2 regions of the Pseudolabrys sp. FHR47 genome follow, and region 1 is predicted to be linked to the other one. Evidence: predicted binding sites of a transcription regulator. Region 1 holds the regulator's gene; the other holds the start of a gene.

Region 1 (11,491 bases):
ACTCAAGTTCACGCGCGAACTCTACATCGAGCGTGACGACTTCATGGAAGTGCCCGAGAAGAAGTTCTTTCGCATGGCGCCGGGCCGCGAGGTGCGCCTGCGCTATGCCTATTTCGTCACCTGCAAGGAAGTGGTGAAGGACGCGGCCGGCAACGTCACTGAGCTGCGATGCACCTACGATCCGGCATCGAAGGGCGGCAATTCGCCGGACGGCCGCAAGGTCAAGGCGACCATCCACTGGGTGTCGGCCGAGCATGCCGTGCCGGCGGAGCTGCGGCTTTACAATCAGCTCTTCACCGATCCCGCGCCCAGCGCCGATCCCGAGACCTTTGCCAAGGGCATCAATCCGCAGTCGCTGGAAGTCTTGAGCGATGCGCGTCTCGAGCCGGCACTGGCGGAAGCCAAACCCGGCGAAGCGATCCAGTTTGAGCGGCAGGGCTATTTCGTGCTCGACCGCGACAGCGCGCCCGGCAAGCTCGTGTTCAACCGCACCATCGGTCTGCGCGACACCTACGCCAAGGATGTGGCGAAGGGGTAGGTGTGGCCCGATAGGCGGCTAAGTACGCTTTCCCCGAGAACGTTCACAACCGTTCCCCTAATCTGCAACCCATGGCTGCGATAGCCTGATCCCGGTTGTGCCGGGGGGCGTTGCGTGGCCAGTCCGCCAAAAAGCCGTTCGAAAGCGATTGCAGCAGGTCTCGCCGCCGCCGCCGGCCGCCGTGCCGGCGTCTGGCCGGGCTGGCTCGATGCCTTCAGCGAAAAAGCCGGCAAAGTTCTGGCGTCCTGGACCGCCGCCGAAGTGGCACCGGGCCGTCTGCTGCCTTGGTTGCCGGTTGCGTTCGGCACCGGCATCGCTGCGTACTTTGCCGCCGATCGCGAACCGGCCTGGTGGGCTGCGTCGGGACTTTGTATGGCGACGCTTGCGATCGCCTATGCGGCGCGCAAGCATCCCTTTGGTTTTCCGCTGACGCTGGGGCTTGCCGCTTTCGCAGCCGGCTTCGGTATCGCGACACTCAACACCGCACGCATCGACCATCCGATCCTGCGCAGCGCGACCTGGAGCGCGCAGGTGTCGGGCTTCGTCGAGATTCGCGAGGAGCGGGCCAAGAGCGACCGCATCGTCGTGCGGGTTCACAAATTTGAGGCACCGCGCATCACGGAAATACCGGAGCGGGTACGCGTCTCGGTAAGAAAGAGCACGGCGCCGGCGGTGGGTACGTTCGTGGCGTTCAAGACATATCTGGCGCCGCCCCTCGAGCCCCTGCGACCCGGCGGCTACGACTTCGCGCGCGATCTCTATTTTCAAAAGATCGGCGCCTCCGGCTATGTGCTTGGCCGTGTTCGCCAAGAAGCTGCGCCCGTGAAGCCTGGTTTGTGGCTGTCCTATGCAACTTTCTTCGACGGCCTGCGTGACAGCATGGACAACCGAATTCGTGCGATTCTGCCGGGCGATCGCGGCTCGATCGCCTCGGCGCTGATCACCGGCACGCGCGATGCGATATCGCCCGCTGTCAACGACGCCATGTACGTCTCAAGCCTGGCGCATGTGTTGTCGATCTCCGGCTATCACATGGCGGTGGTCGCCGGCATGGTGTTCTTTGTCATCCGCGCCGTGCTGGCGCTGGTTTCGTCGCTGGCGCTGACGCGACCTATCAAGAAATGGGCGGCGCTTGGCGCGCTCGGGGCGGCAACGTTCTATCTGATGTTGTCCGGTGCCGAAGTGGCCACCCAGCGCTCCTACATCATGGTCGCCATCGTGCTCGTTGGCATTATGGCCGATCGTCCGGCGATCACATTCCGCACCCTGACGGTGGCGGCGCTGATTGTCATGGCGCTGACGCCGCAAGCTCTGGTGCATCCGAGCTTCCAGATGTCGTTTGCCGCAACGCTCGCCTTGGTCGCGCTCTATCAGACCTCGCTGCGCTGGCAGGCGGGCGCCGACAGCCCGCTCGCGGCACGCATTGCGCTGTGGGGCGGGCGAGAAATCGCCGCACTGATCCTTGCCTCGCTGGTGGCCGGTTTAGCGACCACGCCGTTCGCTGCCTTCCACTTTCACCGCATCGCGCCTTACGGCGTCATCGCCAACCTTCTGGCCATGCCGGTCGTGTCGGTGGTGGTGATGCCCATGGGCATTGCCGGCGCGCTGACCATGCCGTTCGGCTTCGATGCCGTGTTCTGGAAGCTCATGGGCCTCGGCCTCGACTGGATGATCGCGGTCGCGCTCTGGGTGACGCAATTGCCCGGCGCGGTGGGGCCGATGCCGGCCTTCGGCGTCGGGCCGCTGCTTCTGGTGACGCTGGGCTTGCTGCTGCTCTGTCTGCTGCGCTCGCCACTGCGCTGGAGCGGTGCGGCCTGTGTCGTCGTCTCCGCGGTCTGGGCGCTGGCGACGCCGCAGCCGGATGTCTTGATTGCCGGCGACGGCCAGACCGCGGCCGTGCGTGGCGCGTCCGGACATCTGGTTTTCCTGCAGCGTGGCCGCGACAGCTTCGCGGTCAAGGAATGGCTCTCGGCCGATGGCGACATGCGCGGCACCGATGGTACGAAACCGGATGATGGCGTTCGCTGCGACGCCATTGGCTGCACGGCGACATTGCGCGATGGGCGCACCGTGGCCTTCGCGTCGTCTGTCGAGGCTTTTGCCGAAGACTGTGCGCGCGCCACTGTGGTCCTGTCTTCGCGGACGGCGCCCCGCGCTTGCGAGGCCATGCTCATCGACCGGCCGGCCTGGCAGCGCCATGGCGCTGCGGCGCTCTACGTCAAAGGCGACAGTTTCGATATGGAAGTGGCGCGGCCAGTAACGCAGGACCGGCCATGGGCGAGAGCGCGCAAGGTCCCGGCGGCCGATGCCTCAACGCAAAACATCCGACGCAATGCGCCGGATGCCACGCCGCGAACGGAAGATCTGGAAGCGGGGGATTGAGGCTGTCATTCCGGGGCGCGGCCTTTTGGCCGCGAACCCGGAATCCATAATCCCGGTCAGTGTGTATGGATTCCGGGCTCGCGCTTTCAGCGCGCCCCGGAATGACCGAGCTAATACCTTCTGAACATCGCCACCAACTTGCCCTGGATGCGCACACGATTGGGCGGCAGGATACGCACCTCATAGGAGGCGTTGGCGGGCTCCAAGGCGATCGAGGCGCCGCGGCGGCGGAAACGCTTCAGGGTGGCTTCCTCGTCGTCAATCAGCGCCACCACGATGTCACCAGTATCGGCGGCCTCGGAGCGGCGGATGAGGGCAATGTCGCCGTCGAGAATGCCGGCGTCGATCATCGAGTCGCCGCGCACTTCCAGCGCGAAATGTTCGCCGGTCGAGAGCAACTCCGGCGGCATGTTGATGACATGGCTGCGCTGCTGGATCGCCTCGATCGGCGTACCGGCGGCGATGCGGCCCATGACCGGTACCGAGATCGGCCGCGCCGCGTCGTCTTCCGTGACCACGGGGCGCGCCTTGCCGAGATTGCCCTCGATGACGCTCGGGTTGAACCCACGCACGCGGCCGTTGCCGCCGCCGAGACCGTGCTGGACCGAGTCCGGCAGCTTGATCACCTCGATGGCGCGGGCGCGGTTGGCGAGGCGCCGGATGAAGCCGCGCTCTTCCAGCGCGGTGATCAGGCGGTGGATGCCGGACTTGGAGCGCAAATCCAGCGCATCCTTCATTTCGTCGAAGGAGGGCGGCACGCCGGTTTCGGTCAGCCGCTCGTGGATGAACCGCAGGAGTTCGAATTGTTTGCGCGTCAGCATCGTGGGTCTCCCGGTCGCGGCCGATCCCGCAAAGCCTGATTGGCGCGGAATCATCCGAAACAAAGCATGAACGGACACTATCTGTTCGATATGTGTTCCGCAACCACTTAATTTGGCGTGAACAAGTCGAGAGGCCGCTAAAACCCGAACTTAAGGATGCGGCAGCGGCTGCCGGCCTTAGCCGCAGGGGCTTGCGGCTCCCGAATCAACAGGCAACCGGCCTGCGAGAGTGGTGCCATCAGGGAACTATCCTGATTCTGGACCGGCGTCGCGATCGGACCATCGGGGCCGGACTCCAGCGTGGCGCGCAGATAGTCGGCGCGGTCGTCATTGGCTGGAAGATCGCGGCCAAGGATGGCGGATTCCGGCGGCGTCTCGATGTCGCTGCGGCCGGAAAGCTTGCGCAGCAGCGGCAGCAGAAACAGGAAGGCGCAGACGTAGGACGACACCGGATTGCCCGGCACACCGAGCACATGCATGGCGCCGAGCCGGCCGTGCATCATCGGCCGGCCGGGGCGCAGCGCGACCCGCCAGAATGACAGATCGAGGCCTTCGGCCTTCAGCGCCTTCTGCACCAAGTCATGGTCGCCGACCGAAGCGCCGCCACTGGTGAGCAGCACATCGACCTTGGCTTCGCGCGCCTTTCGAATGCGGCCGCCGATGTCATCGAGCGTATCGCGGGCGACGCCGAGATCGATCACCTCGGCGCCGGCGGCGCGTGCCAGCGCTGTGAGTGCGAAGCCGTTGGAATAGACGATCTGGCCGGGGCCGAGCTCACTGCCGGGCATGACCAGTTCATCGCCAGTGCCGAGCACCGCGACGACGGGCCGGCGATGAACGCGCAGCCGCGGGTGGTTCATGGCGGCCGCGAGCATCAGGTCGCGATCGGTCAGCGCCCGGCCTTTCTCAAGCAGGACCTCGCTTTGTTTGAAATCGATGCCGGCGTAGCGGACATTGCGGCCTTTGATGGCGGTCTTCTCGACCGTGACCTTGTCGCCGTCGCGGCGGGTAAGCTCCTGGATGACGACGGTGTCGGCGCCATCGGGGAGTACGCCGCCAGTGAAGATGCGCGCAGCTTGGCCCGTCTCGACGAGGCCGGCGAAAGGATGGCCGGCGGCGACTTCACCGATCACCGTCAGCGTCGCCGGCGGTGTGGCGATGTCCTCGGCGCGCACCGCGTAGCCGTCCATCGCCGACACGTCGGCCGGAGGCTGGGTGCGCAGCGCGGTGACATCCTCTGCCAGCACGCGGCCCTGGGCGTCGCTCAGGGCGACCTCTTCGATGCCCAGCGGCTGGGTATCGGCCAACACCCGCGCCAAGGCCTCGGAGACCGGCATGAGGGGCATTGTTACGCTTCCGCCTTGTAGGGGCCTGACTTGCCGCCGGTCTTTTCCAAGAGGCGGATGCCCTCGATGCGCATCGATTTTTCGATGGCTTTGGCCATGTCGTAGATGGTCAGGCAAGCGATCGACACCGCCGTCAGCGCCTCCATCTCGACGCCGGTCTTGCCGGTGACCTTGACGGTCGCCTGCACCAGGAAACCTGGGAAGCTGTGCTCGGGGAAGATATCGACCGTCACTTTGGTGATCGGCAGCGGGTGACAGAGCGGGATCAGGCCATGGGTATGTTTGGCCGCCATAATGCCGGCGAGACGGGCGGCGCCGAGGACATCGCCCTTCATCGCATTGCCGGCGATGACGGTGTCGAGCGTCTCCTTGCGCATGATGACGCGGCCCTCGGCCACAGCAACGCGCTCAGTCGGCGCCTTGGCCGAGACGTCGACCATGTTGGCCTGGCCGGTCCGATCGATATGGCTGAGCTTTGGCTTCGCGGTGACCTTGGCAGGTTTCCTGGCGGCCTTCGCTTTCGCCATCGTTCTACTCCGCGGCGGCGTGGCTGGGGCGGGCGAGCAAGGCGCGGGTGGCGGCGGCGACGTCGGCCTGCCGCATCAGGCTTTCGCCGATCAGGAAGGTCGAGATGCCGACGGTTTCCAGCCGGGCGAGGTCGGCGGGCGTGAAGATCCCGCTCTCGCCGACGATGACGCGGTCCTTGGGCACGAGAGGCGCGAGGCGCTCGCTGACCGTGAGGGAGGTTTCGAAGGTGCGCAGGTCGCGGTTGTTGATGCCGATCAGGCGTGATTTCAGCTTGAGGGCGCGCTCCAGCTCATCTTCTGCATGAACTTCAACAAGAATGTCCATGCCATATGAAAAAGCTGCGCTTTCCAGTTCTGCGGCGGCGCCGTCATCGAGGCATGCCATGATGATCAGAATGCAGTCCGCGCCCCAGGCCCGCGCCTCGGCGCACTGGTAGGGCTCGAACATGAAGTCCTTGCGCAGCGCCGGCAGCGTGGTCGCCTCGCGGGCGGCGGTGAGGAACTCAGGCTTGCCCTGGAAGCTCGGCGCGTCCGTCAAAACCGAAAGGCAGGTCGCGCCGCCGGCCTCATAGGCCTTGGCGAGTGCGGGCGGGTCGAAATCCGGCCGGATCAGCCCCTTGGACGGGCTCGCCTTCTTGATCTCGGCGATCAGCGCGTAGTCGCCGGCGGCGATCCGCATCTCGATGGCGCGCTGGAAGCCGCGCGGCGCGGGCAGGGCTTTGGCCTGCGCCTCGAGGTCGGCCAGTGAGCGCACGCGCTTGGCCGCCGCGATTTCCTCGCGCTTGTAGGCTTCGATCTTCTTCAGGATATCGGCCAAGTGGAATTACTCCTCCGTGGCGCAGGATACCGCAATCAGGCGGTCAAGCCGACCCTCGGCTTCGCCGGAATCGATCGACTGCGCCGCCATCGCCGCGCCTTCCTTGAGGTCCTTGGCCTTGCCGGCGACGATGAGTCCCGCCGCGGCATTGAGAATGGCGACGTCGCGGAACGGCCCCGGCTTGCCCTTGAGTACATCGAGCAACGCCTTGGCATTGGTGTCGGCATCGCCGCCCTTGAGCGCGTCCGGCTTGGAGCGCGACAGGCCGGCGTCCTCCGGCGTGATCTCGAAGGTGCGGATCTTGCCGCCCTTGAGTTCCGCAACCGTGGTCGGGCCCGCGGTGGTGATCTCATCGAGGCCGTCGGAGCCATGCACCACCCAGATGCTCTCGGAGCCGAGATTGTTCAGCACCTGCGCCATCGGCTCGACCCAGTGCTTGGAGAAGGTGCCGATCATCTGCCGCTTCACCGAGGCCGGGTTCGACAGCGGTCCGAGCAGGTTGAAAATGGTGCGGGTACCGAGCTCGACGCGGGTCGGGCCGACATTCTTCATCGCCGGGTGATGCGACGGCGCAAACATGAAGCCGATGCCGGCTTTGGCGACGCATTTGCCAACCTGCTCGGGCGTCAGGTCGATCTTGACGCCGAGCGCCATCAGCACATCGGCCGAGCCGGATTTCGATGACAGCGCGCGGTTGCCGTGCTTGGCGACCGGCACACCGGCGCCGGCCAGCACGAAAGCGGCGCAGGTCGAAATGTTGTAGGAGCCGGAAGCATCACCGCCCGTGCCGACGATATCGACCGCATCGGCGGGCGCTTTCACGCCGAGCATCTTGGCGCGCATCGTCGTCACCGCGCCGGTGATCTCATCAACCGTTTCACCGCGCACGCGCAGCGCCATCAAAAGACCGCCCATCTGCGAGGGCGTCGCTTCCCCCGACATCATGCGGTCGAAGGCACTGGCCGCTTCGTCGCGGGAGAGGCTGGCGCCGGTTGCGACCTTGGCAATCAGCGATTTGAATTCGTCGGCCACGGTCGTCTCCTCAACTCGCCAGATGCGCCGGCTCGCGCGTGGCGCCGGGCGAGGCCGTCGTGCGGCCCTGTTTCTTGTTCCAGGCGGCAGCCAGCTCCAGGAAATTGCGGAGCATCAGATGGCCGTGCTCGGACGCGATGCTTTCGGGATGAAACTGCACGCCATGCAGCGGCAGCGACGTATGCGCCATGCCCATGACGAGGCCGTCGGCGGTCTGCGCATTGACGCGCAATTCGGCCGGCATCGAGCCGCGCTCGACAATGAGCGAGTGATAGCGCGTCGCCTTGAACGGGCCGTTGATGCCGCGGAAGACGCCCGTGGCGTCGTGGCTGATCTCGGAGACCTTGCCATGCACCATCTGCGGCGCGCGGATAACTTTGCCGCCGAACACCTGGCCCATGGCCTGGTGGCCGAGACAGACGCCGAACATCGGGATGGTCGGCGCGGCGGTCTTGATGAGGTCAAGACAGATGCCGGCCTCGTTCGGCGTGCAGGGGCCGGGGGAGAGCACGATGCCTTCCGGCGCCATCGCCATCACCTGATCGACCGTGATCTTGTCGTTCCGATGGACGACGACGTCCGCCCCCAGCCCACCCAGGTAATGGACGAGGTTGAAGGTGAAGCTGTCGTAATTGTCGATCAGGACGATCATCGGGGTCGGACTTCGTGGCGGTCCAAGGTCTTAAGACCCGCTCGGAGGGGGGTCAAGGATGGCGCCCGTTCGGCCTCATCCCTTATGGATCGGGTCGATCCAGGCGACGTTTTCCGGCTTTTCGGCCGGCTCGATGTCGAGATTGACCACCACGGCCTCGTTATCGGAGCGGACGAGCACGCATTCCAGCACCTCGTCGGGGCTGGCATTGATCTCCTGATGCGGCACGAAAGGCGGCACGTAGATGAAATCGCCCGGACCGGCTTCGGCGGTGAATTCCAGGTGCTCGCCCCAGCGCATGCGCGCCTTGCCGCGAATGACGTAGATCACGCTCTCGAGTTCGCCGTGATGGTGCGCGCCAGTCTTGGCGTTGGGATGAATGGAGACGGTACCGGCCCAGAGCTTCTGCGCGCCGACACGGGCGGCGTTGATCGCCGCCTTGCGGTCCATGCCTGGCGTCGAGGCGGTGTTAGGATCGAGCGAATTGCCGGGGATGACACGGACGCCGTCGTGCTTCCACTTCGGCTCATGGGAATGATCGTGCGAGTGATCGTGGCTCATGCCGCGTCTCCTGTACTTCCAACTACTGCCCGCGCTTCGCCGTGCTGGCAAAGCGCCGCGCTTCTTCCGCCGCGCGGAACAGGGCTTTCGCCTTGTTGACGCATTCCTGCTGCTCGGAGGCCGGATTGGAATCGGCGACAATGCCGGCGCCGGCCTGCACATACATCTTGCCGTCCTTCACCAGCGCGGTGCGCAGCACGATGCAGGTGTCCATCTCGCCGGCGGCGGAAAAGTAACCGACACAGCCGGCATAGAGGCCGCGTTTGTCCTTTTCGAGTTCGTCGATGATCTGCATCGCGCGCACCTTGGGCGCGCCAGAGACCGTGCCGGCCGGAAAGCCGGCCGCCAGCGCATCGAGCACATCGTATTTCGGATCGAGCCTGCCCTCGACATTCGACACGATATGCATGACGTGGCTGTAGCGCTCGACGAAGAACTTGTCGGTCACCTTCACGCTGCCGATCGACGACACGCGGCCGACATCGTTGCGGCCGAGGTCGAGCAGCATCAGATGCTCGGCGCATTCCTTCGGGTCGGCGAGGAGTTCTGTCTCGAAAGCCTTGTCCTCGTGGGGTGTCGCCCCACGCGGCCGGGTGCCGGCGATCGGGCGGATGGTGACGACGTCGTTCGACACCTTCACCAGAATTTCCGGGCTCGAGCCCGACACGGCGAAGCTGCCGAAATCGAGGAAGTAGAGATAGGGCGAGGGGTTGGTGCGGCGGAGCGCGCGATAAAGCGAGAATGCCGGCAGCGCGAACGGCGCCTCGAAACGCTGCGCCAGCACGACCTGAAAGATGTCGCCGGCGGCAATGTATTCCTTAGCCTTGCGCACCATGGCGTCGTATTCGGTCGGCGTGGTGTTGGACACCGGCGGCACATCGAGCGGGCCGTCGTCGAATTCGGCGAGCGCTTTGTCGAGCGGACGGTCGAGCGCATCGACCACCGACGACAAGCGCTCGGTCGCGCGCGTCAGCGCCACCTTGGCATCGACGCCTTTTTCGGGCCGCACAGGCGTGACGACGGTAATCGAATCCTTCACCGCATCGAACACCACGACGATGGTCGGCCGCATCATGATGGCGTCGGGAATGCCGACCGGATCCGGTTTGTCCGCTGGCAGTTCCTCGATCAACCGCACCGTGTCGTAGCCGAGATAGCCGAAGACTCCAGCCGCCGGCGGCGGCAGGCCTTCGGGAAGGTCGATGCGGCTTTCGGCAATCAGCGCGCGCAGCGCCGTCAACGGCACCTCGGGACAGGGCGTGAAGGCGTGGGGCTTGCTGCGCGCCGAACGGTTGATTTCGGCTTTGGTGCCGTTGGCGCGCCAGATGAGATCGGGCTCAATGCCAATGATCGAGTGGCGGCCGCGCACGGCGCCGCCTTCGACCGACTCGAGCAGGAAGCTCATCGGCTTGCCGCCACCGAGCTTGAGAAACGCCGACACCGGCGTCTCCAGATCGGCAACGAGGGTGGTCCACACCACCTGCGGCTCGCCCCGATTGTAACGCTCCGCGAAGACGCTTTCGGACGGTTCGATCTGCATTGCGGGCCTGACGGCGTCTTAGTTGCTGGTTGAGCCGCCGACGACCTGGTTGACCGCCTGCTGATTGATCTTCACGCCGAGATCGTTCTCGAGCCGGGCGAGATACTGACCGATGATGTCATCGGCGTAGGAGGCCTGCAGGTTCGCTTTAAGCTGATCGGGGCTGGCACCCTGCGGATTGATCGGCGGCACGTTGATTTCAGTGACGCGGAAGATGTAGCGGCGATCGCCATTATCGCTATCGGCGATGCCGAACTCGTCCTTGCCGACCTTGAATGCGGCATCCGACACTGAGGCGGGGAGGCCGGCCGCGGCTTGGCCGCGCTGCAGACCGAATGCGGTTTCGACCTTCAGGCCGTTCTCGGACGCGAGCTGCGCGAGTGGTATGCCCTCATTGGGTTTGGCGCCCTTGAGTTTGCCGAGCATGTCGGCGGCGGTGGCCTTCAGCCGCTTGGCAAGCTCGTCGGCGCGCCAGCGCGCGATCACCTGATCCTTGACTTCGTCCAGCGTGCGCTCGCGCGAACGCGTGATGCCGGTGACGTCGTAATAAAGGAAGCCGCCGTCCGGCAGTTGCAGCGCCTCGCTGTCCACGCCGACATCGCTGCCGAACACCGCGCCGATCGCATCGGGCGAGCGCGGAATGGCGGCGACCGGGGTGCCGTCGGGCGCGCGGCCGGAGCGGTCGACCGCCTCGATCTCGGTCGCCTTGAGGTTGAGCTTTTTGGCGGTCTCGGCGAGCGTCGCGCCGCCGGCGCGTTCGTCCTCGATCTTGTCGCGCAGATTGTTGATCTCGTTGCGCGCGCGCTGTTCGGCGAGCTGCTGCTTGATCTGCTGCGCAACCTCTTCATAGCTCTTTTGCGAGCCGGGCTCGACCTTGCCGACGCTCACCAACACGGTGCCGAATGTGCCCTTGATCGGGGCGCTGACCTGACCGGTCTGCAGCGTGAACGCCGCATCGGCGACAGCCGGATCGATGATGTCGCGCTTCGTTACCAGACCGAGATTGGTATCGGCGGCATTGAGGCCGCGCTCCTTGACGATGTCGTCGAAGGTCGCACCCTTCTTGATCTTCTCTTCGGCGGCGGCCGCGTCTTCGGCCTTCGGGAAGACGATCTGACGCACTTCACGCTTCTCGGCGACGCCGAAGCTGTCCTTGCGCTGGTCGTAGAAAGCCTTGGCGTCCGCATCCGAAATAGCGTCCGGCTTGGCGAGTTCGGCAGGCGTCAGCGCCAGAAGCGTCACCTTGCGATATTCCGGCGCGCGGAACGTGACCTT
Region 2 (11,491 bases), 1.4 Mb from region 1:
GGAGAAATACGCTTCGCCATGATCAGCTTTGCATCGTCCTCGCTCATGCCCTTGATCTCACGCAGGCCAAGACGGATGGCGCAGGCGGTTCGGATGTCGTCGCGCATGTCGTTGTGCGCGGGAAAGAGATGTTTGGCGGCGACCGCACCGGGCTCGAGTGTCGAATCCCAATCGGAATAATTGATGTCGGGCGGTCGCACCTCGACACCGTGCTCGCGTGCGTCGCGCACGATCTGCGACGACGCATAGAAACCCATCGGCTGTGCATTGAGCAGCGCGGCGGCGAAGACGTCCGGATAATGACATTTGAGCCAGGCCGAGGCATAGACCAGCAGCGCGAAGCTTGCGGCATGGCTTTCCGGGAAACCGTATTCGCCAAAGCCTTCGATCTGGCTGAAACAGCGTTCGGCGAAATCGCGTTCGTAGCCCTTTGTCAGCATGCCCTTGACCATCTTGTCGCGGAACGTGCCGATAGTGCCGGTGCGCTTGAAGGTGGCCATGGCGCGCCGCAGATTGTCGGCTTCGCCGGGCGTGAAACCGCCGGCGACAATGGCGATATTCATCGCCTGCTCCTGAAACAGCGGCACGCCAAGCGTTCTTGACAGGATATTTTCGAGTTCCTTTGAGGGATAAGCGACAGCCTCCTTGCTTTCCCGACGGCGAAGATAAGGATGGACCATATCGCCCTGAATCGGGCCGGGGCGGACGATCGCGACTTCGATGACGAGGTCGTAGAACTTTTTCGGCTTGAGCCGTGGCAGCATGCTCATCTGCGCGCGGCTTTCGACCTGGAACACGCCGAGTGAATCGGCGCGGCTGAGCATGCGGTAGACGGCGGGATCCTCTGGCGGGACGGTGGCGAGCCTTTTGCCTGGCGGTGTCGCTTCCGGATAATGCCGCTCCATCAGGTCGAATGCCTTGCGGATGCAGGACAGCATGCCGAGGCCGAGCACATCGACCTTGAGGATGCCCAGCGTGTCGAGGTCATCTTTGTCCCATTCGACGAAGGTGCGATCGTCCATCGCGGCATTGCCGATCGGCACCACTTCGTCGAGCCGGCTGCGTGTGATGACGAAGCCGCCGACATGCTGCGATAAGTGACGCGGGAAACCGGAAATCTCCTGCGCCAGTGCCGTCACCTGCTTCATGCGGAAACTGTCCGGATCGAGCCCGGTGCGCCTGACGCTCGCTTCCGACACGTCGCCACCGCCGCCGCCCCAGATCGACGACGACAAGGCGCTGATCGTGTCTTCGCTCAGGCCGAAGGCCTTGCCGACCTCGCGGATCGCCGAGCGGCCGCGATAACAGATGACGGTGCCGGCAATGCCGGCGCGGTCGCGTGTGTATTTCTTGTAGATGTACTGGATGACCTCCTCGCGCCGTTCGTGCTCGAAATCGACATCGATATCGGGCGGTTCGTGCCGCTCGGTGGAGATGAAGCGCTCGAACAGAAGATCGTTCTTGTAAGGATCGACCTCGGTAATGCCGAGACAGAAGCACACCGTGGAATTAGCCGCCGAGCCGCGGCCCTGGCAGAGGATGTTCTTCGAGCGCGCATATTGCACGATGTCATAAACGGTCAGGAAGTATGGCGCATATTTCTTTTCCGCGATGAGGGTGAGTTCATGATCGAGGAGGGCCTTTACTTTGTCCGGTATGCCCTGTGGATAGCGGGTCTTCACCGCTTCCTCATGCGCAAGATGGACGAGCGCGGATTGCGCATCGGGAAAGCCGACAATGGCTTCGTCGGGATATTCGTATTTGAGCTCGTCGAGCGAGAAGGTCAGTGCGTCCGACAGGTGCAGCGTTTCTTCGATGGCCTCCGGCGTGTCGCGGAATAGCTGCATCATTTCCGCGGGGGCTTTGAGAAAACGTTCGGCATTCACGGCGAGGCGGCGGCCGGCGCGATCGATGGTCGTCTTCTCGCGGATACAGGTCAGAATGTCGGCGAGCTGGCGGCGGTCGGGATGATGATAATGCACATCGTTGACGGCGATCAGCGGCACCTGCGTTTCATTCGCCAGCGCCTTTAGCCGCGCGAGCCGGGCGCGGTCCTGTCCGCGATACAGCATGGTGGCAGCGAGTCGCACGCGGCCGGGCGCGATGGAGCGAAGGGCAGCGATTGCTTCCTTTGCTTTTTGGCCCGGCATCACCACCAGTTCCAGTCCGAACGCATGCGCGATCAGATCGTCGAGCGTAAGGACGCAGTCGCCTTTTTGGGCGCGCTTATTGCCGACCGTGAGCAAACGTGTCAGCCGGCCCCAGGCGGCGCGGTCGCGCGGATAAGCGAGGATGTCCGGTGTGCCGTCGACAAAGACCAGCCGCGCGCCGGGGTGATAGCGCAGCGCCAGGCTCCGGTCGCGTTTGACGGTGTGGGGGCGCACGACGCCGGCCACCGTGTTGCTGTCGCAGACGCCGATGCCCGATAGCCCGATCGCCTGCGCCTGCAGCATCAGTTCCTCGGGATGAGAGGCACCGCGCAGGAAGGAGAAGTTGGTCGCAGTGGCGAATTCGACGTAACGCATGACTGTTCGCCGTCATTCCGGTCGCGCCGGAATGAGCGCTTACCCAAACATCCCGTGCACGAACCACGACGGCGGCGCGGTGCCGGGGACGAGATCGCGATAGAGCCCGGCGCGGAACAGCCAGAAGCGATGGCCGCTTCTGTCCTCGACGCGGAAGTAGTCGCGGGCGCGGTTGCCGGCGGGTGATGTCTCGATGTTTTCTTCCTGCCACCATGCGCCTTCGATGCGTTCGGGGCCTTCGGCGGCGACGATGTCGTGCAGCGCGCGTCGCCATTTGAAGCGCAAGGGCGGGCCGTCCGGCACTTCGGCGACGGCTTCGATCGGCTCCGGCCTCGCCAGCAGCCGCAGCGGCCGCGGCGCGAGCTCAACGGCGCTGCGATGGCGGTTGTATGCGGCCCAGCCGTCGTCTTTCACTGTCATCTGCGCGGGCAAGGTGACCGACGCGAGTTCGGGAATATGACTGTCCTGCGCCACGGCGCGACGAACGCGCTGCGCCCCAAGCCGTGCGCTCAGGCGATCGACCAACCGCACCAGCTCGCCGGCATCCTCCGCCGAGCCCAGGCCGATCTGCTCGGCCGGCGCCGGCTCGGCGATCAGCACCGACAGCCGTGCCATGTCGAAGCCGAAGCCGGGATCGAGTTCGTCGGCGATGGTGACGAGCCGCTCGGCAAACAGCGCGCGTATGTCGGCGGCATCGCGCAGCGGCCGCGCGGTGCCCGCGGCGATGCGGCGTAGCGCGCCGTCGGTGCGGAACAAGGTCAGTTCGATACGGCGGGCGCCGTCGCCGTGTCGCTCCAGCGTCATCGACAGACGCGCCGCCAGTTTCTGGACGGTGCCGAGCACGTCTTCCTCGCGCGCGATCGGTTCGTAGAAACGCTCCTCGGCGACGTAAGGCGCCACTGGCAAACGTGGTGTCAACGGTTCGTGCTCGCGGCCCAAAGCGCGGTCGAGCTGGCGCAGCAATCCGGCGCCGAAGCGCGCGGTGAGCGGCGAGCGCGGCATGTCGATGATGTCGCCGATCGTTTTCAGACCGACGCGGCCGAGCGAAGCGACGACCGGCGGCGGCAGGCGCAGCGCGTCAAGTGGTAGCGGCGCTAGCAAGTCGCGCTCCTCGCCATTGGCATAGGTATCGGGCTGGCCGTCATGCGCTGCCGCCCAGGCGGCGCCGATGGTGCCGGCGATGGCGACGCGATAGGCAAAGCCGGCTTGCGTCAGGCGGCGGCCGAGATCGGCGACCAGTTCGCGTTCGCCGCCATAAAGATGCGCGCAACCGGAAATGTCGAGCAGCAAGCCATCCGGCGCGTCGCAGGCGACAAGTGGCGTGTAGCGCAGGCACCAGTCGGCGATGCTCTCGAGCAATTCGCCATCGGCGCGCGCGTCTTCTGGCACGACATCGAGCGCGGGATGCATGGCGCGCGCCTGCGCCAGCGCCATGCCGGCAAACAGGCCGAGTTGTTCGGCGGCTTCGTTGATGGCGATCAGCACATCGGCATTGCCGCGTTTGCCGGCAACGACGAGGGGTAAGCCTTCATGCGGAACAGGAGTGGTTTCACGCAACCTTCTGATGCGGTCGGTGGCGAAGCGGGGCAGCCACAGGCTCAGCATGCGTGGCGAGGACGAAACGGTCATCGGGATTTCTCCATTCCAGAATCCAGGAGGCGGACGGGCCGCGTCGATTGCGGGTGAGATGAACGGCAAAGCGCGGCGCGCCGAATTCGCGGTGACCCGGAGCGGCGGAAGGCGCCGCTTGTACGGTCCATCGCGTCGCAGCGGTGGAGGCGTCATGCGCAGGCTGTGCGCGCAGGAGGAGGGCGAGGGCGCCGCTATCGCCCGCGGCGAGCGACAGCCGCCGCACCGCGACGGCATCGAGTGGGCCGTTGCGCATTTCGCCGAGCACAACGCCGACAGCGCGGCAGTGCAGGGCTTCTTCCATTGCCGCCATCAACTCATGCCGATGAGCGGCCGAAACGATGACAAGCCGCTTAGGCGACAGCCCGAAGGCCTCGAGGGCGGCGCCATAAGGCACGCCACTCTCGGCCAGTGCCATGTCCTCGGCGATCCAGACGAGATGCTTGTTGCCGCCGGCGAGGGCCGCCAGCCCCAACGTAAAACCGGTGGCCGCCGGCAGGTGCGCTTCGCCAGCGGCGGCGATTTCGTGCAGCGCGCCGCGCAGAAGACCGCCACCGAGGACGTCGTCCACGGCGCTCACATCCAGCGGCAGCACCGCCGGACCCTCGGCGAGGCCGGCTGGTTTCTGCAAGCGGGTGAGCTGCTGGCGCAGCGCGTCGAGCATCATTAAGCCTTTGAAGAAGCGTACCTATCCGTTGGAGAGCCAACGGATAGGCCGAACCTTATGTTCACTATTTGTTCTAGTTTGCCGAAGGTGGCGGGGAGCGTCAAGCCGCAAGGAATGGGGGCGCCCTTCGGGTTGAGGGCCAGCGCTGGCGTCCGGGAACCGCCCCGCCCGTCGCAGCGGAAGACTGGCTGGAATTCAGGCTACGCCGGACATTTCTGCGCTACGATCTCGATCCGACCGACCCTGCCGACTCCGGCGTCGCAGATTTCCCGGTCGAGACTTCGCACACCGGGCACTCGAAGATTCGAAATTCTCGACCCCGTCCTTCACGCGTAATCCGGCGTAGCCACATGCGCGATCCGCATTGTTCGCAGGTCGGCCTGTCGAGTTCCAGAGAATTGGCGCGATGGGTCTGTGTCGTTGGCATCAGTGCGTTCCTTCCTGCTGGTCGTCAGGCAAGAGCGCACATTGTCTCTCAGCCACCGGCGCCCAAGCCTACGCCGTGCCGGTGATAAAATTAATGTAGTGCATTCTGGAGAGAGCGGAAGTGCCAAATGACGTGCAGTTACTATTTTAGGCAACGCTGGCGGTTCAGCACTCAATGATACGAAGTGCTGCCGGTAGATGAGCGATTGTTGCGCGGAGTCGATGGTTCAATAGTAGCAATTTGCGGATATTGGAACCACTGCAGCCCGCCTTGCAATTGACGGAAGGGCCCGGCAGCCTGAGCTGCCGGACTGAACGGAGCGTATCATGAGCCTCGCTGACGAACGTTTCGAGCAGATGTTTCCGGTTCTCGACCCGGTTCAGGTTGAGATCATGGCGCGCTTTGCCAGCGCGCCGGCACAGACATTCGCGCCGGGCGAGCCGATCTTCGAAACCGGCCAGCGCGATGTACCGGCGCACCTGATCCTCGAGGGCGCGCTTGAGATCGTACGCCGCGATGGTCTGCACCGTTTCGCATCGGTGATTTCACATGGCCCCGGCCAATTTTCCGGCGAGGTCAGCCAGTTGAGCGGCCGTGGCAGTATCCCGTCGGGCCGTGCCGGACCGAACGGCCTGACGGCGCTGCCGTTCGACGCTGCCCATATCCGCGCTCTGATGGTTGGCTCCGCCGAAATCGGTGAGATCGTCATGCGCGCCTTCATTTTGCGCCGTGTGGCATTGATCCAGGCCGAAGGCGCCGGGTCGCTGTTGATCGGCCATCCGAACATGCCGGAGGTCGTCCGCCTACAGGGATTCCTGTCGCGCAACGGCTATCCCTGCATGGTGATGAACGTCGAAACCGACGCCGACGCCCGCGACGCGGTCGAGCGCTTCGGCATCCGTGACGACGAACTGCCACTGATGATCTGCCCGAACGGCAAGCTGCTGAAGCGGCCGAGCGATGCGGAAGCCGGTGCCTGCCTTGGCATCACGCCGGAGCTCGATCACGGCAAGGTCTATGACGTCGCCGTGGTTGGCGCCGGGCCCGCAGGCTTGGCGGCCGCCGTGTACGGCGCATCCGAAGGCCTGTCGATGATCGTGCTCGACACCCGTGCCTTCGGCGGCCAGGCCGGCGCCTCGGCGCGCATCGAGAACTATCTCGGCTTCCCGACCGGTATTTCCGGCATGGCGCTGGCCGGCCGCGCTTTCAACCAGGCACAAAAATTCGGCGCCGAGATCGCCATCCCGTTGTCGGTCGAGAAGCTCGATTGCGGCGACGCCGATTGCGCCGCGCGCAAGCCGTTCAAGCTCGAACTCACCGATGGTCGCGGCACCTTGCTCGCGCGCACCGTCATCGTCGCCTCCGGCGCGCGCTACCGCCGGCCGGCGATCCACAATCTATCGGATTTCGACAATAATGGCATTTCCTTCTGGGCCTCGCCGATCGAAGCCAAGTTATGCGAGGGCGAGGAGGTGGCGCTGATCGGCGGCGGCAATTCGGCGGGTCAGGCTGTCGTTTTCCTGGCGCCGAAGGTAAAGCATCTGCATCTCATCGTGCGCCGCCCGCTCGAAGCGACGATGTCGAAATATCTCATCGACCGTATCCAGGCGCTGCCGAACGTGTCGCTGCATGTCGGCAAGGAGATCGTGTCGCTGGACGGCGATGCATCCGGTCTGCGCGGTGCCACCTTCCGCGAAATCCGCAGTGGTACCGAGAAGTCGCTGCCGCTGCGCCACCTGTTCCTGTTCATCGGCGCCGACCCAAATGCCGACTGGTTGGAAGGTTGTGTCGCGACAGACGGCAAGGGCTTCGTGATCACCGGCGCCGAATTCGACCGCGCCACGGCACGGCCGCCGCATCCGCTCGAGACCAGCGTGCCCGGCGTTTTCGCCATCGGCGATGTGCGCGCCGGCTCGACCAAGCGCGTCGGCGCGGCGATCGGCGAGGGCGCCGCGGTGGTGTCGCAGATCCATCAGGTGCTGGCGCTGGCCGACGAGCCGATGCCCCAGGCGGCGGAGTGATTATCCCCGCCAGGTCGGATGCCGCGGCGGCACGTAATCCTTGAAGTCGTCGAATTCCTTCCACCGCGGCTCCGGCGGGTCGCACTTGGGTTGCGGCGTGTAGAGCGAAGGTCCCGTCATCTGCATCTCGGGAATATAGCGTGGACAGTTCGGGAAAATGGCGCGCGCTTGCACCCGGACGATGAGCTGCGCGCCGACCGTTTCGGCGAGCAGGGGGTCGTCGTGCAGGACGCGCGCGCTGCCATTGACGCGGAGCCGCTTTGGCTTGTCATGCAGGGCGATGAACAGCAGCCCGACATTGGCATTGACCAGAAGATTGCCGAGGCTCTTGAACATGCCGTTACCGTCATAGTCCGGAAACGCCAGCTCGGAGTCGCCCGTCACCCGCACGAAGCCGGGCATGCCGCCCTTGAACGAGCAGTCGGGGCGGCCGTCGGCGTCGACGGTCGCGATAAAGAAATACGGACAGCTCTCGATGTATGCCTTGTCGTCGGCGGTGAAAGCCGTCCGCGTCAGCTTTTCCTCGAGCCGGTCGGCGATGCGGCGGCTGGCGAAACGGTCCTGGAGTTGCCGGTTGCCGTCATGGAACATGATGCTCACTGCGACACCTCGTTCGGTTAGGATTTGACGATCGATTCCTTTCAGTCATTCACCACCGTTCGCGCGGCGACGGAGGCGCCTTGAGTCCATCAAGCGCCTAGAAAAACGATGCGAGAAACGCCGCCGCCTCGTCCGAAAGGCCGACGATCTTATTGGTGGCCTGCCGGCAAAACTGAAATTGAGTTCTGTCTGCGGTTTGCCGTCGTCCCAATCTGTAAACGGCTTGAGGTCGGCGCGGCCCAGCGGACGTTTCACCAGCGCGGTGCGCTTCACCTCAATGCTGACGCGCGGCGTCTGCCGCTCGATGCCGCGCTTCTTGGCTACCGCCTTGGTAGCGGTGACGACGCCGCGTGCCACCAGCCCGGCGCCGCCCTCGTTTTCGCTGGCGAACAGGAAAATCTCGTCGCCCGCGGCAATCAGCTTGCCGCCATACATAGTCTTCTGCGCGGTGAACGAAAACGTCTTGGCGCGCGGATCCGAAATTTCGGCCTTGATTGCGTAAGCCATCGGCCGTCACTCCCCGCCGACATGCCTCTTGCGGATGCCGCGCACCAGCAGCCAGATCATGAGCATTGCGACCGGCACGAACAAGGCCGTGGCGAAGGTGGTGTCGACATGCAGGCCCTTGGCATGCGCACCCTCGACGACATAGTGAAACAGGCCGACGACATAATAGCTCACCGCGGCCACCGACAGGCCCTCGACCGTGGTCTGCAGCCGCAATTGCAGGCGCGTGCGCTCGTTCATCGACTTGAGCAGATCGCGGTTTTGCCGCTCCAGTTCGACGTCGACCCGCGTGCGCAGCAGGTTCGCGGCGCGCGCCAGCCGCTGCGACAAGGTCGCCTGCCGGTCCTCGGTGGCGACGCAGGTGCGCATGGCTGGTGCCAGACGCCGCGCCAGAAACGAACTCCAGGTCGGATAGATACTCGCCTTGCGCTCGCCGATGGTTTCGAGCCGCAGCCGTACGATCTCGTTATAGGCGCGGCTCGCGCCGAAGCGATAATGGCTGGCGCCAGCGCCGGCTTCGAGTTCGGCTGCGAGCGCGGTCAGTTCATTGAGCAGGCGCTGGTTGTCGGGCAACTGATGCGCGGTGCAAATCTCCTGCGTCAGTTCGGCGAGCCGCGTTTCGATGCGGCCGATCGACGATTGTACCCGGTGCGCTTCCGGCAGTCCGAGCAGCGCCAGAGTGCGATAGGTCTCGGTCTCGACGATCCGCTGCACCAGCGCGCCCGCGCGCTCGGCGCCGAGACCGCGATCGAGCAGGAGAATGCGCACGAAGCCGGCGGCGTCAGCCTGGAAATCGGTGGCGAACAGCGCGGTACCGTCGGCATTCTCCGCCACTGCGAGGCTGGCGTGATCGAACAGATAATCGACCGCGATCTTGCGCTCCGCATCGTCGGCCAGCAGATGCAGATCGAGCGCGACCAGCAGTGGCCCCGGCTGCGGCACCGATGCCATTCGCGCCGAGAGCGACGCCGCGTCGGGATAGAACGGCTGGGTCGATGCCGAAGGCAGTTCCCAGGTGTAGGTGGTGAACTCGGTATGCTGCTCCCACCGCAAGGTCGCGTCATCGAAGGCGATGCGGTGGTGCTTGGCGGCGGCATCGAGCGGCTCGCGCTTGTCGCGCGCGCACAAGGCGGTCAGTGCCGCGCGGTCGTTCTTGCCAGCCTCGCCCGGGGTTGCAAAGGCGAAATGGATGATCCGGCGCGGCGTCTCCATAGGCGTGAACGGCCGGGCATGGACTTCTCCGAGCACAGCCGCGCGCAAGGGATGCGGCGCAAGCCGCGCTTCACTGCCGGTCCCGATTTTCACCTCGGCGCTCATGGCGCCTTTGTATCACAGATCGGCGTCAGTGCCGCCTTCAGCTTTTCCGGCAGCGGCACCGGCTTGTTGCTGGCGCGGTCGACATAGACGTGGACGAAATAGCCCTGCGCCGAGGCGATCTGGTCATCGTTGCGGAAGATGCCGACGTCGTAGCGCACGCTCGAGGTGCCGAGGTGGCCGACCTTGAGCGCGCCGCGCACGCGATCCGGGAAGGCGATCGGCGCGAAATAGCTGCACTTCGATTCCACGGCGAGGCCGATCACGGTGCTCTCGTTGAAATTCACCGCGCCGCTCTTCAGCAGATAGCCGCTCACCGTGGTGTCGAAGAACGAGTAATAGACCGCGTTATTGACGTGGCCGTAGACGTCGTTGTCCATCCAACGCGTGGTGATGTCGGTGATGTGACGGAAATCGGACAGAGATAGTGGCTGGGGACGAGTCATTTCGTGTTTCGACAATTGTTGCGCCATTCACTCCGTTCGTCCCCGCGAAAGCGGGGACCCAGGAGTCTATCTTGCAGGTTTAGACCTGTCTCTCTGGGTTCCCGCTTTCGCGGGAACGAACGGAGGATGCGGACAGGCTTCAAATTCAGTCTTACTCCGCCGCCTTCGCCGCCGCCTTGGCTTTCGGCTTGCGTGCGGCCGCCGACTTCTTCCTCACCTCGCCGCCCTCGATGACGTGGCCGTCGATTTCCGAGACCTTGGCGACGCCGGTCAGCGCCATGGTGACGCTCAATTCCTTCTTGAGGATGTCGATCGCTTTGGCGACGCCTTCCTGCCCGCCCGCGCCGAGACCCCAGACAAAAGCCCGGCCAACCATGCAGGCGCGGGCGCCGAGCGCCAGTGCGCGCATGATGTCGGCGCCGGTGCGGATGCCGCCATCGAACAGAATTTCGGTGTCGCTGCCGACCGCGTCCGCGACGCGCGGCAGCATGGCGATCGAAGACGAGGTGCCGTCGAGCTGGCGGCCGCCGTGGTTCGACACCACGATAGCGTCGGCCCCTAACTTCACCGCGGTCTTTGCATCATCGATGTCGAGGATGCCCTTGATGACCAGTTTGCCCGGCCAGTACTTCCTGATCCATTCGAGATCTTTCCAGTTCAGCGCCGGGTCGAACTGTTGCGTCGTCCAGCCCGAGAGCGAATTGACGCTTTCCATGCCCGGCACATGGCCGGCGATGTTGCCGAAGGTCTTGCTCTTGCCCCAGAGCACGCTCCAGGCCCAGGCCGGCTTGGTGGCAATGTCGATGACGTTCTTGATCTTGAACTGCGGCGGTACGGTCAGGCCGTTGTGAACGTCGCGGTGGCGCTGGCCGAGCACCTGCAGGTCCACCGTGAGGACGAGCGTGTCGACCTTGGCGGCGATGGCGCGGTCCATCAGTTGCTTGGAGAAACCACGGTCCTTGATGACGTAAAGCTGAAACCAGAACGGTTTGCCCGTGCCTTCGGCCACTTGCTCGATCGAGCCGATCGACATGGTCGACAGCGTGAAGGGAATGCCGGCCTCGTTGGCGGCGCGCGCGGCGAGGATTTCGCCGTCGCCGTGCTGCATGCCGAGAAGTCCGATCGGGGCGTGGATCATCGGCGCGGCCAGCTTCTTGCCGAGTACGGTGGTGGTGAGGTCGCGCGCCGAGACATCGACCAGCACGCGCTGTTTCAGGATGATGGCCTCGAGGTCGGTCCGGTTCGCCCGCAGGGTCTGCTCGCTGTAGGAGCCGGAATCGGCATAGTCGAAAAAGGCGCGCGGCACGCGGCTCTTGGCGATCTTGCGCAGATCGTCGATGCAGGCGGCAACTCTC

The links. Region 1 encodes LexA, which represses DNA repair genes until DNA is damaged. Its sites were predicted from a motif close to TGTTCNNNNTGTGTTCNG; they were not measured.
Region 2: a site for LexA is predicted at 4,880-4,897, ahead of E8Q40_RS18330 (ImuA family protein). Genes of this name have one in related genera too.

What each region holds. Positions count from the first base shown of each region.
Region 1 is NZ_CP039740.1:2,355,543-2,367,033, forward strand. It holds gene E8Q40_RS11635 (glutamine--tRNA ligase/YqeY domain fusion protein) at 1-538, shown strand, start outside; gene E8Q40_RS11640 (ComEC/Rec2 family competence protein) at 653-2,920, shown strand; gene lexA (transcriptional repressor LexA) at 3,031-3,741, opposite strand; gene glp (gephyrin-like molybdotransferase Glp) at 3,879-5,087, opposite strand; gene moaC (cyclic pyranopterin monophosphate synthase MoaC) at 5,090-5,614, opposite strand; gene trpC (indole-3-glycerol phosphate synthase TrpC) at 5,619-6,431, opposite strand; gene trpD (anthranilate phosphoribosyltransferase) at 6,438-7,463, opposite strand; gene E8Q40_RS11670 (aminodeoxychorismate/anthranilate synthase component II) at 7,474-8,115, opposite strand; gene E8Q40_RS11675 (cupin domain-containing protein) at 8,191-8,676, opposite strand; gene trpE (anthranilate synthase component I) at 8,699-10,216, opposite strand; gene E8Q40_RS11685 (SurA N-terminal domain-containing protein) at 10,235-11,491, opposite strand, start outside.
Region 2 is NZ_CP039740.1:3,745,811-3,757,301, reverse strand. It holds partial or broken gene E8Q40_RS18340 (error-prone DNA polymerase) at 9-2,525, opposite strand; gene E8Q40_RS18335 (DNA polymerase Y family protein) at 2,565-4,154, opposite strand; gene E8Q40_RS18330 (ImuA family protein) at 4,075-4,818, opposite strand; gene E8Q40_RS18325 (FAD-dependent oxidoreductase) at 5,575-7,269, shown strand; gene E8Q40_RS18320 (pyridoxamine 5'-phosphate oxidase family protein) at 7,270-7,860, opposite strand; gene E8Q40_RS18315 (hypothetical protein) at 7,915-8,304, opposite strand; gene E8Q40_RS18310 (DUF3422 family protein) at 8,383-9,693, opposite strand; gene E8Q40_RS18305 (thioesterase family protein) at 9,690-10,136, opposite strand; gene E8Q40_RS18300 (alpha-hydroxy acid oxidase) at 10,288-11,491, opposite strand, start outside.